Linked DNA regions of Paractinoplanes brasiliensis. The protein of the gene in region 2 binds, or shares a complex with, the protein of the main gene of each other region. Links are inferred from orthologs where the notes say so. Each region holds a gene or a part of one and is shown on either strand. Other genes may lie near its edges.

The links.
Region 1: the proteins of uvrB (region 2) and pcrA are in contact, whole or in part, in a crystal structure (PDB 7EGT), measured with the Thermus thermophilus proteins. The link is inferred for Paractinoplanes brasiliensis from one-to-one orthologs. Residues at the interface, in WP_096411307.1 of Thermus thermophilus: Glu23, Leu25, Arg26, Asp27, Gly28, Glu29, Arg30, Phe31, Arg55, Glu326, Asp327, Phe328, Glu379, Ser382, Gln383, His398, Gly400, Arg401; in WP_096412145.1 of Thermus thermophilus: His654, Arg656, Phe657, Gln666, Asp668, Glu669, Lys680, Arg681, Leu682, Ser683, Lys685, Tyr686, Ala687.

The regions. Positions count from the first base shown.
Region 1 is NZ_SNWR01000001.1:2,660,711-2,667,182, forward strand. What follows is about bases 1,735-4,804. They hold pcrA (DNA helicase PcrA), read right to left. Parts: upstream 4,447-4,804; coding sequence 2,023-4,446; downstream 1,735-2,022. Other genes in these bases: C8E87_RS46320 (M23 family metallopeptidase), read left to right, coding at 1,735-1,830; C8E87_RS11785 (bifunctional metallophosphatase/5'-nucleotidase), read left to right, coding at 4,582-4,804. Outside these bases: C8E87_RS11770 (M23 family metallopeptidase), read left to right, coding at 15-752; more of C8E87_RS46320, read left to right, coding at 919-1,734; more of C8E87_RS11785, read left to right, coding at 4,805-6,429. UniProt on the Escherichia coli protein: A helicase with DNA-dependent ATPase activity. Unwinds DNA duplexes with 3'-5' polarity. Translocates on single-stranded DNA with 3'-5' polarity. Initiates unwinding more efficiently from a nicked substrate than double-stranded DNA.
Region 2 is NZ_SNWR01000001.1:1,499,252-1,505,648, forward strand. Bases 1,720-4,714 are described here. They hold uvrB (excinuclease ABC subunit UvrB), read right to left. Parts: upstream 4,279-4,714; coding sequence 2,161-4,278; downstream 1,720-2,160. Other genes in these bases: C8E87_RS43520 (GNAT family N-acetyltransferase), read right to left, coding at 1,720-2,124; coaE (dephospho-CoA kinase), read right to left, coding at 4,626-4,714. Also shown: C8E87_RS06340 (antibiotic biosynthesis monooxygenase family protein), read left to right, coding at 1-66; C8E87_RS06345 (VOC family protein), read right to left, coding at 107-835; more of C8E87_RS43520, read right to left, coding at 1,051-1,719; more of coaE, read right to left, coding at 4,715-5,810; rpsA (30S ribosomal protein S1), read right to left, coding at 6,089-6,397. UniProt on the Escherichia coli protein: The UvrABC repair system catalyzes the recognition and processing of DNA lesions. A damage recognition complex composed of 2 UvrA and 2 UvrB subunits scans DNA for abnormalities.

The DNA.
Region 1 (6,472 bases), 1.2 Mb from region 2 along the record:
ACGGAGGGTTGTTCGTGCGCCAGCGCTTGTCGTCTGAGCCCGATCGCTATCGGGGTCGTCGTCGCGTACCCACCCCTCCGCGCAGCCGCTACGCCGTCGCTGTCACCGCGGCGTTCGCCGGCGCCGGTGTCGTCGCCATCGGAGCGGCCTCCAACTTCCCCGACCAGAAGAACGTCGACCCTCAGGCACTGCAGTCCCACGGCGCGGTTCAGTCGATCGACGACGCCATCGCCGATCGCGCCGCCGACGATGCCGCCTCCCGTGGCGACAGCCGCACCGAGACCGCCAAGACCAAGGTCAGCGCGGAAGAGGCCGCCGCCGACGTCTGGCTCCTCCCGATGGAGGACTACCAGTTCACTTCGGCGTACGGGGTTCGCTGGGGCAAGCTGCACGCCGGCATCGACCTGGCCGGTCCCGAGGGACTGCCCTACAAGGCGATCCACGCGGGCAAGGTCACCAAGGCCGGTTACTACGGCGGCTACGGCAACTCGATCACGATCGAGGACACCGAGGGCAACGAGGTCATCTACGCCCACTCGCGGCGACTGCTCGTCAAGGTGGGCGACGAGGTCAAGGCGGGCCAGGTGATCGGCCTGGTCGGCAACACGGGCGCCTCGTACGGCACCCACCTGCACCTCGAGATCCACGTCAACGGCACCCCGACCGACCCGATCCCGTTCCTGCGCGATCGCGGCGTCGACATCAAGCTTCGGGTCGAGTCGGTGTTCGCCGGCGTCGCCGCCGCTTCTTGATCACTGTGGTACCCGCCCGCGGGCGGTGAAATCCGCCGGGTGATGTGACCCCGGACACTCCCCTGGTTGCAACTCGGTTGAACCGGGCCACACCTTTCTCACAAACCGTTCAGGCAGGCCGACAGGCAGATGTCGGTGATCAGTTCTGCCTGGGAGGTCGTGCCGCGTGGCGCATCGAGACGAGACCCGTTCCGCCGGTCGCCACCGCCGGAACCAGGTCGGCCGTCACCGCGCGCCCAGCGCCGTCCCCACCCCGCTCGTGCCCTCCACAACGGCCGCCAGCACGCGCTCCGACGCGTTCTCCAACACCTTCCCCCGTACGGTCGTCCCCGGCGCGCGCTCCAGCACGTCCTCCAGCACCTTCACCCGTACGGTCGTCTCGGGCGTCTTGTCCAGCGGCCGGGGCCGGGCGGCGCTGCTGACGGCCGCGTTGAGCGCCGCCCTGGCCACGGGGATCGCCGGTGGCTCGGCCGCGGCGGCCGCCGACAAGCAGGTCGTGCCCGCGGCCGGCCTCGCGCCCGTCGAGACCATGGCCGTTCCCGCCCCGATCGTGGACGCCGGCCCGTGGAAGCCGCCGGCCGCCGGCGAGGCCGCGGCCGCGCGCGGCCGGCTCAAGGCCAAGCCGCGCGTGGTCGTCACCAAGGCCCCGGCCGCCGCCGGCTGGGTCAACCCGAACCCGTCCGGCCGCGTCACCTCGTGTTTCGGCCCCCGCTGGGGACGACTGCACGCGGGCGTCGACATGGCCGGGCCGAACGGCTCACCCATCCTCGCCGCGGGCGCCGGGGTGGTGGTCCGCGCCGGCGCGGCTCAGGGCTACGGCAACGCCGTGCTGATCGACCACGGCAACGGCTACCTCACCCATTACGGGCACATGTCGGCCATCGCCGTTCACGAGGGGCAGCGCGTCGAACCCGGCGAGCAGATCGGCGACGAGGGCTCGACAGGCCACTCCACCGGGCCGCACCTGCACTTCGAGGTGCATCAGGGCTTCTACAAGAACCCGGTCGAGCCGGTGCGCTGGCTCCACGACCGCGGTGTAACCCTGAACGGCTGCGAGGCCGCCCTCACCCCGCGCTGACCGCACACGCCCCCACCGTCGGCCGCCCAACCCGCCCGGCACCGCCGAGAGCAGGGCAGCACCGGCCAGAAAGACCACGCCGCACCGCACGACCCTCCCGGCGCCGCGCCCGAGCCGGAGCACGACCCTCCCGACCCGGCGCAACCCTCCCGGCTAGCGCATCCCAGCCCCGCACCGCGTACGGGGAAGGGGTTAGATCTTTTCGATCGGGGCGTGGCGCAGGACCAGCCACATCACCTGGTCGCCGAAGTCGATCTGGGCTCTCGCGCCGGGGCCCTGGCCCTCGACGGTGATCACGCGGCCGAGGCCGTAGCGCTGATGGTTGACCCTGTCGCCGGCCGAGACCTTGGGGGCCTGGGGCAGCTCGCTGGCCGTCGACAACCGGCTGCCGTCGATGCCCAGCCGGCTCGCCAGCTGCTGCGCCTTGGGTGTGCCGCCGGAGAAGCCACCGCCCCGGTAACGGTCTCCCCCGCCTCGCCCGCCCACACCGCCTCCGGTGCCCGACCACGACGTGTAGGAGCCGGCCGTACGCTCCCAGCGGATCAGCTCGGGCGGCAGCTCGTCGGTGAAACGCGAGGGCGGGTTGTATTGCGGCTGGCCCCACGCACCCCGGGTGACCGCGCGGGAAAGGTAGAGCCGCTGACGGGCGCGGGTGATGCCCACGTAGGCCAGGCGGCGTTCCTCTTCGAGCTCGTTGTTGTCGCCCAGCGCGCGGGTGTGCGGGAAGACGCCGTCCTCCAGGCCGGTGAGGAAGACGACCGGGAACTCCAGCCCCTTGGCCGTGTGCAGCGTCATCAGCGTGACCACACCCTGGTGGTCGGGGTCGTCGTCGGGCAGCTGATCGGCGTCGGCGACCAGCGCGACCTGCTCCAGGAAACCGGCCAGCGTGGCGACGGGGGCCTCGTCCTCGTCGGCCTGGGCCTCGACGCGTTCGGTGTACTCGCGGGCGACGCTGACCAGTTCCTGCAGGTTCTCGACCCGGCCCTGATCCTGGGGGTCGAGGCTTTCCTCCAGCTCGGAGAGCAGGCCCGAACGCTGCAGGGCCAGCTCGAGCACCTCTTCGGGAGGGGCGCCCTGGGCCAGCTCGCGCAGGTCGTCGAGCAACTGCACGAAATCGGCGATGCTGTTGGCCGACCGGGCGGCGATGCCGGGCGCGTCCTTGGCGTGGCGCAGCGCCTGGCCGAACGAGATGCGGTCGCGCGCCGAGAGCGCCTCGATGCAGGCCTCGGCCCTGTCGCCGATGCCGCGCTTGGGGGTGTTGAGCACGCGGCGGATACTCACCGTGTCGTCGTCGTTGACCACGGCTCGCAGGTAGGCCAGCGCGTCGCGCACCTCTTTGCGCTCGTAGAACCGGACACCGCCGACAACCTTGTACGGAAGGCCGACGCGGATGAACACTTCTTCGAAGACACGCGACTGCGCGTTGGTGCGATAGAAGACGGCCACGTCACCCGGGCGGATGCCCTCGCGGTCGCTCAGCCTGTCGATCTCGCGGGCGACCCAGTCGGCCTCGGCGTGCTCGGTGTCGGCGACATAACCCACGATCTGCTCGCCGGCGCCCTGATCGCTCCAGAGGCGCTTGGGCTTGCGCGAGGTGTTGCGGTCGATCACCGCGTTGGCCGCCGACAGGATCGTCTGGGTGGAGCGGTAGTTCTGCTCGAGCAGGATCGTGCGGGCGTCGGGATAGTCGCGCTCGAACTCCAGGATGTTGCGGATCGTGGCGCCGCGGAACGCGTAGATCGACTGGTCGGCGTCGCCCACCACGCACAGCTCGGCCGGGGGGACCTCGCCGCCCTTCTCGCCCACCAGTTCCTTGACCAGCATGTACTGCGCGTGGTTGGTGTCCTGGTATTCGTCGACCATGACGTGGCGGAAACGGCGACGATAGGTCTCGGCGACGTGGGGATGCGACTGGAAGAGGTGGACCGTGGTCATGATGATGTCGTCGAAATCGAGCGCGTGCGCTTCCCGGAGGCGGCGCTGATAGAGCTCGTACGCCTCGGCGACCGCACGCTCCTGCGGGCCCTTGGCCTTTTCCTTGAACTCCTCGGGCTCGACCAGCTCGTTCTTCAGGTTCGACACCTGGGCCGCCAGGCCGCGCGCGGAGTACCGCTTCGGGTCGAGGTCGAGCTCGCGGATCACCAGCGTCATGAGGCGGCGCGAGTCGTCGGCGTCGTAGATCGAGAAGGTGCTCTTGAGGCCGGCGTGCTCGTGTTCGGCCCGCAGGATCCGCACGCACGCCGAGTGGAACGTCGAGACCCACATGAGCCGGGCCCGCGGGCCGACGAGCTGGGCGACGCGCTCCTTCATCTCACCGGCGGCCTTGTTGGTGAAGGTGATCGCGATGATCTGGCCGGGGTGCACGTCGCGTTCGGCCAGCAGGTAGGCGATGCGATGGGTGAGCACACGGGTCTTGCCCGAACCGGCGCCGGCCACGATCAGCAGCGGCGAACCCGCATGGGTGACCGCGTCACGCTGCGGGCCGTTGAGGCCGGTGAGCAGCGATTCCGGATCGATCCGGGGCTGGGGGCGCCGGGGCTGCGCCGCCTCGGCCGGAGGGCGCGTGGCGGGCACGGCGAACAGGGCGCCGTCGGGGGTCTCAGAAGAAGGTCGCATCGCGGGGTGAAGTCTATGCCGACCCCCCGACAAGAATTCCGCCCCTTGCTGACCGCACGGCGGTAGCGCTCACGAGCGTCGATCCACCAGTCTGTCGTAGTTGACATCACACCGCTGATCGGGAGACCGAACAACATGGACCGTCCCCGCTTCCGCCGCCGGGCGGCGCTGCGTCACCTCGCCGCGCCCGCCCTGGCGCTGGCCATCATCGCCGGGTTGCCCCTGGGCAATTCCGCCGCCGCGGCCCCGCCGCCCGAGTTCGCGCCCGTCAGCGTCAGCTACGGGCTGCCCAAGGGCGCGACCGCCAAGGGCCAGTTCCTCAGCTACAACGACTTCCACGGCGCCATCGACCCGCCGGCAGGCAGCGGCGCGGTCGTCAACGCGTCCGGCACGTCGACCCCCGCGGGCGGCGTCGAATACCTCGCGACCTATCTGAAGAAGCTGCGCGCCCAGGCCAAGACCGAGAGCCGGACGACGCTGACCGTCGGCGCCGGCGACCTCATCGGCGCGACCCCGCTGGTCAGCGCCGCCTTCCACGACGAGCCGACGATCGAGCTGATGAACCAGGTCGGCCTGCAGATCAGCTCGGTCGGCAACCACGAGTTCGACGAAGGCGTCATCGAGCTGCTGCGCATGCAGCGCGGCGGATGCCACCCGGTCGACGGCTGCCAGGACGGCGACGGCTTCGGCGGCGCCAAGTTCACCTATCTGGCGGCGAACACCATCGACAACCGCACCAAGCTGCCGATCCTCCCGCCGATCGACATCCGGCTGGTCAACGGCGTGCCGGTCGGCTTCGTCGGCATGACGCTGGAGGGCACGGCGGGCATCGTCAACCCGGCCGGCATCAAGAACGTGCACTTCACCGACGAGATCACCACGGCCAACAAGTGGAGCAAGGTCCTCAGCGGGCTGGGCGTCAAGGCACAGGTGCTGCTCATCCACGAGGGCGGAACGCAGGCCACGGCCACGCCGACGCCGGGTGTCTCCGACTGCGCCGGCTTCACCGGGCCCATCGTGCCGATCGTGGCCGGGCTCAACCCCGAGTTCGGGGTGGTCGTCTCGGGGCACACGCACAGGTTCTACACGTGCAAGCTGCCCAACAAGAAGGGCACCTCGGTGGTCACCAGCGCCGGCACCAACGGCCAGCTGATCACCGACATCGACTGGGCGGTCGACAAGCGTACGGGTCGCTTCTCGGAGATCACCGCGAAGAACGTGGTCGTCGAGAACGGCGTGCCCGACGGCAACGGCGGCTGGAAGAGGGATGCGAACGGCGTCTACCTCAAGAACCCGGAAACCGTCGACGCGGGCGCCAAAAAGATCGCCGACAAATACCGTACGGCCGTCGCGCCGATCGCCAATCGCGTGGTGGGCCGCATCGCGGCTGACATCACCCGTACGGCGACCCCGGCCGGGGAAAGTCCGCTCGGCGACGTGATCGCGGACGCCCAATTGGCCCGTACGACCGGGGACGGCGCACAAATCGCGCTGATGAACCCGGGCGGCATCCGGGCCGACTTCGACGCCGAGGCCTCCGCCGGTGGGGAAGCGAACGGCGAGGTCACGTACGGGGAAGCCTTCACCGTGCAGCCGTTCAACAACCTCGTGGTCACCCAGACCTTCACCGGCACGCAGCTCAAGGCCGTGCTGGAACAGCAGTTCGCCGGGCACGAGGGGCAGACCACCACCAAGATCCTGCAGGTGTCGAACGGCTTCACCTACACGTGGAGCGCCTCGGCCCCGCTCGGCTCGAAGGTCTCGAACCTGGCGCTGAACGGGACGCCGATCGACCCCGCCGCCTCGTACAAGGTGACGACGAACGACTTCCTGGCCAACGGCGGCGACGGCTTCACGACGCTCACGGCGGGCACGGGACGGACCACCGCGCCAGGCTTCGACGTCGACGCGCTCGTGGCGTACCTGGGCGCGGGTGAACCGGTCGCACCCGGGCCGGCCAACCGCATCACCACGGTTTCGTGACGTCGATGTCGTCCCACGGATCGGGCGGTTTTCTTGCGGAGCC
Region 2 (6,397 bases):
GAGCACTACTTCGACGTCCCGCCCGGCGAACGCCCCGGCCCCGACCACAATTTCTTCACCGACTGAGCGCCGCAGGCCACCCGTGGCAGCGGCGGCGGGCGTCAGGTCAGTCGACCGCGGGATCTCCCTTGGTCAGGCAGTAGACGCCGCCCGCAGGGTCGCGGAAGGTTGACCAGTGCGGCCACTCCCCCAGAAACGTCGCGCCCAGGGACTCGTGCCAGCGGCGGCCGGCCGGGATGTCGGAGCACGAGACGTCGAGGTGGGCGGAGGCGGGCCTGTCCTCGCCGAGGCGTTGCAGCAGGAACCGTACGGGGATGGGTGGCTGCGGCTGCAGGCGTACGAACTCGTCGGCCCGCACCCCCTCGTCCAGGTCCCAGCCGGTCAGCGTCTGCCAGAAGCGCACCTCCTGGTCGTAGACCGCGGGCGCCAGGTCGAAGCAGAGCTGGTGGGGCCGCAGCGTCACGCCGTGCGGGCCGGCGTAAGGCCTCGGCCGCACGTGTTGATCACGCCAGGACGCTGTGCAGAACGGCAAGCCGGCCGGGGAGCGTAGCGTCTGCCAGTCGCCGTGGTCGGCCCGGACCGTGGCGCCCGCCGTCAACGCCCGGCCGTTGAAGTCGGCGAGGTCGTCGACCCAGAAGTCCGGATGATGTCCGCCAGGGCCCTCGCGTACGCCCTGGATCTCGAGCCAGTCGTCACCGGCCGCGGTGCGCAGCCGTACGAAGCCGGGGTCTTGCTGCGGGGCCGGCGTGGACCCGGTGACCGTCGCCCAGAACCGGACGGCCTCGTCGAGCTTGTCGGCCGGCCGGTCCAGAAAGGCATCAACCCAGCGAATCATCAGCACACCGCCTTCCCTGTGACATCGACCGGCATACCCGTACGGGGAAGCCTGATGCACCGCGCGCCCGAACAGCTCGCACCGGCCGCCGGCGGGAGCCCACACGCGCAGACGCCCCAAGCCGGCTGCCGGCAGCGAGCCCGCAAGCGCCCTCAGGCCCGCCGCTGACCGAGCAAGCCCGGCCCTCACGCCCCCCGACCGAGCAAGCCCGGCCCTCAAGCCCCCGCTGACCGAGCGAGCCCGGCCGCCTGCATCGGGCGCTGGTAGCGGGCGCGCAAACCCCGCTGCTGGAAGCCGAGTCGTCGATAGAGCGCCGCCGCTCCGGGGTTGTTCACGTTGACGGTCAGCCAGGCGTGATCGACGCCGTCGGAGGTGCGCATGCGGATCAGCGACTCGGCGATCAGGGCCGCCGCCAGGCCGCGACGCCGGGCGAAGGGCACCACGCCGGCCTGCACGATCCAGCCCCGGGCGGCCACGACGAAGCCGGCGTCGCCCAGGTCGGGCAGTGTCGCGAGCAGCGAGCAGGAGGGCAGGAAGTCCTCGTCCTCCTCGTTCTCGGCGATCCACTCGCCGGCCGGGTCGGCGGGGAAGCCCGGCCTGTCCCGGAACGACGCGTGATACGTCGTGTGGAACCGCCGGGCGACGTCCGGCCCGTCCCAGGAAGAGATGGTCGCTCCGTCGGGCCAGACGGCGGGCGGCAGATCAAGGTCGTCGATGCGCATGACGTCCTCGGCGAAGGTCCGCCGCAGCCCGCGCGACTCGAACAGCGCCGCAGCGTCGTCGGTCAACGTCTCCGACTCGACGGTCACAACGTCACCCGTCGCCGAGGACGAGTCCGACGCAGACGACGCAGACGACGCAGACGGAGACAAGGATGACGATGAGGCGGACGAGTCCGGCGCGGATGAGGCGGATGAGGCGGATGAGGCGGATGAGGCGGACGAGGCGGACGCGGACGAGGCGGACGCGGACGAGGCGAGCGCCGATGAGGCCAGGGCGAGCCCTCGATCGAGCACCTCGGCCCCGAGCCCACGGCCCCGCGCGTCCGGGTCTACCAGCCCGGTGAACGTCGGGCCCCTCCGGACCGCACCGGCGGCGAGCAGGGACCCGTCGCCGGAGCGCAGCCCGAACGCCGTCACCCCGTCACCCGCCCAGCGCCGCCCGAGGAACGCCGGATCGGTGGCGAGCGGCATGCCCCCGTCGGCCGCGTAGCACCGCTCGGCCAGGGCGAGCAGCTCCGCGGGCATGCCGGTCAGCTCGGTCCACGTTGTCCCGCCGGTCGACGTCATCCGGCCAGACTAGCCAGGGCCGGGGTGCGGCTCGAACTATTTCACCCCCGCAGCGTCCATGCCCCGCAGCTCCTTCTTGAGCTCCGACATCTCGTCACGGATCCGGGCGGCCAGCTCGAACTGCAGCTCACGGGCAGCGCCCAGCATCTGCTCGTTGAGGTCCTGGATGAGCTGGGCCAGTTCGGCGCGGGCCATGCCCTTGGCGGCCGTGGCCCCGGACGCGCCGCGCCCCTTCGACCTGGTCTCGGGCACCGGCGCCTTGCCCCGGGAGATCTGCCGGCCACCGCCGCCGACCATCGGGTTGACCGTGGCGTCGGTGTCTTCCGCCTCGCGATAGATGTCGTCGAGGATGTCGTGGATCCGTTTGCGAAGAGCCTGCGGGGTGATGCCGTTGGCCTCGTTGTGCGCGATCTGCTTGGCCCGGCGCCGATCGGTCTCCTCGATGGCGTCCCGCATCGACGGGGTCATCTTGTCGGCGTACATGTGGACCTCGCCCGACACGTTACGAGCGGCGCGCCCGATCGTCTGGATCAGCGACCGGCCCGAGCGCAGGAAGCCCTCCTTGTCGGCGTCGAGGATCGCGACCAGCGACACCTCGGGCAGGTCGAGGCCCTCGCGCAGCAGGTTGATGCCGACGAGCACGTCGTAGTCGCCCTTGCGCAGCTCTTTCAGCAGCTCGACGCGGCGCAACGTGTCGACCTCGGAGTGCAGGTAGCGCACGCGGATGCCGTTCTCGAGCAGGTAGTCCGTGAGGTCCTCGGCCATTTTCTTGGTCAGCGTCGTGACCAGGACCCGCTCGTCGCGCTCGGTGCGCAGCTTGATCTCGTGCATGAGGTCGTCGATCTGGCCCTTGGTCGGCTTCACGATCACCTGCGGGTCGACGAGGCCGGTCGGGCGGATCACCTGCTCGACGAACTCGCCCTGGGCCTGCTGCATCTCCCACGGGCCGGGGGTCGCCGACAGGAAGACCATCTGCCCGACCCGCTCGAGGAACTCGTCGAACCGCAGCGGGCGGTTGTCGGCCGCGCTGGGCAGGCGGAAACCGTGCTCGATGAGGATGCGCTTGCGGGACGCGTCCCCCTCGTACATGCCGCCGATCTGCGGGATCGTGACGTGGGACTCGTCGATGACCGTGATGTAGTCGTCGGGGAAGTAGTCGAGCAGGGTGAACGAGGGCTCGCCGGGCTGCCGGCCGTCCATGTGCATCGAGTAGTTCTCGATGCCGTTGCAGAAGCCGACCTGCCGCATCATCTCGACGTCGTACTGCGTACGCATGCGCAGGCGCTGGGCCTCGAGCAGCTTGCCCTGCCGCTCGAACTCGGCCAGCCGTTCCTCCAGCTCGGCCTCGATCTGCCGGATCGCCCGCTCCATCCGCTCGGGGCCGGCCACGTAGTGCGAGGCGGGGAAGATGACCAGCTGGTCGACCTCGCGGACGATCTCGCCGGTCAGCGGGTGCAGGTAGTACAGCTTCTCGATCTCGTCGCCGAACAGCTCGATGCGGACCGCGAGCTCCTCGTACGCCGGGATGATCTCGAGCGTGTCGCCGCGCACCCGGAACGTGCCGCGCTGGAAGGCCATGTCGTTGCGCGAGTACTGAATGTCGACCAGCCGGCGCAGCACCTGGTCACGGTCGACCTCGTCGCCGACTTTGACCTTGACCGAGCGATCGAGGTATTCCTGCGGGGTGCCCAGGCCGTAGATCGCGCTCACCGTGGCCACCACGATCGTGTCGCGCCGGGTGAGCAGCGACATCGTGGCGGAGTGGCGGAGCCGCTCGACCTCCTCGTTGACCGACGAGTCCTTCTCGATGTAGGTGTCGGTCTGAGCGATGTAGGCCTCAGGCTGGTAGTAGTCGTAATAACTCACGAAGTACTCGACGGCGTTGTTGGGCAGCAGCTCGCGGAACTCCTTGGCGAGCTGGGCACACAACGTCTTGTTGGGCGCCAGCACGAGCGCGGGCCGCTGCAGCTTCTCGATCAGCCACGCGGTCGTCGCGCTCTTGCCCGTGCCGGTGGCGCCGAGCAGCACCGAGTGGCGGTCGCCCCGGCGGACCCGCCGGTCGAGCTCGGCGATGGCCGTCGGCTGGTCACCGGCCGGCTGGAATTCGCTGACGACCTCGAAGCGGCCGTCGAGTCGTGGGATGTCGAGCGCCATGGAAACCACCGTACGTCGAGGGTCTGACAAGTTTCGGCCGCCGCTTCCGGGCCCGCGTGCGATGGGTGCACATTCGGCCCCGTCCGGCGGCATTGTTAGGCGTTGCGGGGCGCGCCTACCCTGGTCGGGTAGGCCGCTCGCGGCGGTCGCCCGGCATCGAGAGGGATCATCAAAACGGTCCCCTCGACCGGCCCGTGGTTGTTGCGCCCCGGCTCACGGCGAGCGCACCCATTGGTGGTCGCGCCTTGCGCAGACCGGCCGCCGCGAGCGCCCTTCTCTCAACCCCACGATCACGGCCGGCATTCCGTACGCCTCGTCGCGCGCACCGAACCCCCGAGGGGCCCCGGTCAGCCGTGTGGCTGCCAGCCGGTGGCTTCGGCCCACTTGTCGGCGGCCCACGCCTCCTGGTCGAACCAGGGTTCCTTGGCGTCGGCGTACGTGTATCGGTCGTGGTGTTCCGCCGCCCAGCGCACCTTGGCCGCCGCGTAGGCGTCACGGGCCTCCGGAACGGCCCGCAGGTGGTCGCGCATGAGCAGGGCGAACCGCCACCCCGGGGAACCCGTCACGCGGACGTGCAGGTTGACGACGCGGCCCGGGTCGGCGCCGCCGTGCAGGCGCTTGGGCCACGTCTTGCCGGGCATTCCGCGGGCGTTGTCGAACCACTCCCCGCTGCGCCGGGGGAAACCGGCCGCACCCAGCTGGCCGGCCAGCGCGTCGGCCTCGTCGAGCGTCCGCACGGCCAGCATCAGGTCGATGATGTCCTTGGCGGGCAGACCGGGCACGGCGGTCGAGCCGATGTGCGACACCGGATGCCCGGCGGGCAGCGTGTGCTCGATCCGCGCGATCAGGCGGGCGGCCTGCTCGGGCCAGCTCGAATCGGCGGCGGCGATGTGGAGCCGGCGGTCGGCCCGCGCGGAGCGGCCGGTGCGCAGATTCTCCTCGTACGGCCGGAGCCGCTCGCGGAACAGGCGGTCGATACGCGCGTCCAGGGCGTCGAGGGTGGCGTCGTTGGTCAGCACCACGTCGGCCGCGCGGCGGCGGTCGGCGTCGCCGGCCTGGGCGGCGATGCGGGCCTCGGCCTGCTCGGCGGTCATGCCGCGCGTCTCCACGAGCCGCCGGATGCGCTGCCCCCGGTCGGCTTCGACCACGATGACAAGGTGGTACGACGGGGCCAGCCCCGTCTCCACGAGCAGCGGGACATCGTTGACGACGATCGCGTCGGAGGGCGCGCATTGGATGAGTTCGGCTGTCCGAGCCCGTACGCGGGGATGAATGATCTTTTCAAGCGTGCGGCGGGCGGCGTCGTCGCCGAAGACCTGGGCTGCGAGCGCCGGCCGGTCGAGCTCGCCGCCGGCCGTGAGCACGCCCGCCCCGAACGTCGCGACGATCTCGGCCAGCCCGTCGGTGCCGCGGGCCACCACCTCGCGGGCCAGCACGTCGGCATCGATGATCACTGCTCCGCGCCGCGCCAGCCGTCGCGCCACCGCGCTCTTGCCGGCCCCGATGCCACCGGTCAGACCCACCTTCAACACCCGCCCAGTATTCCGGCCCGGGCACCCGAAAGCACAACCAGGCCCGGCGTCGGACAGGCCGGCTGGGTTGGGCGGCCCGCGGCGCGAGGCGGCCGTGGGGAGGAAGGCCGGCGGGGCAGGAACGCCCGCAGGGAGACAAGAGGACGGCGCGGGGAAGCGGACGGCGGGAGGAAGGTCAGCGCGAGGGAGGGGCGGGATCCATGGCGGCGGGTGATCCGGGAAAGGCGAAGGCCGCCCCGGCCTGAGCCGGGACGGCCTTCAGAAGACCAGAGCTGACCTCAGCTCTTGCCGCCGGCGAGCTTCTCGCGCAGAGCGGCGAGGGCCTCGTCGGTGGCCAGGGTGCCGGACGGCTCCTCGGACGCGCGCGCCGGGGCCGGCGAGCTCGACGAGGTGCTGGACGACGTCGAGGTGGTCGTGCCGCCGGCCGGAGCCGGGTTGAGCGCGGCCTCGGCGTCGGCGTCGCGGGACGCCTGCACCTGCTTGGTGTGAGCCTCCCAGCGCTCGCGGGCGTCGGCGTACTGCTTCTCCCACGCTTCGCGCTGCTTGTCGAAGCCCTCGAGCCACTCGCCCGTCTCGGGGTCGAAGCC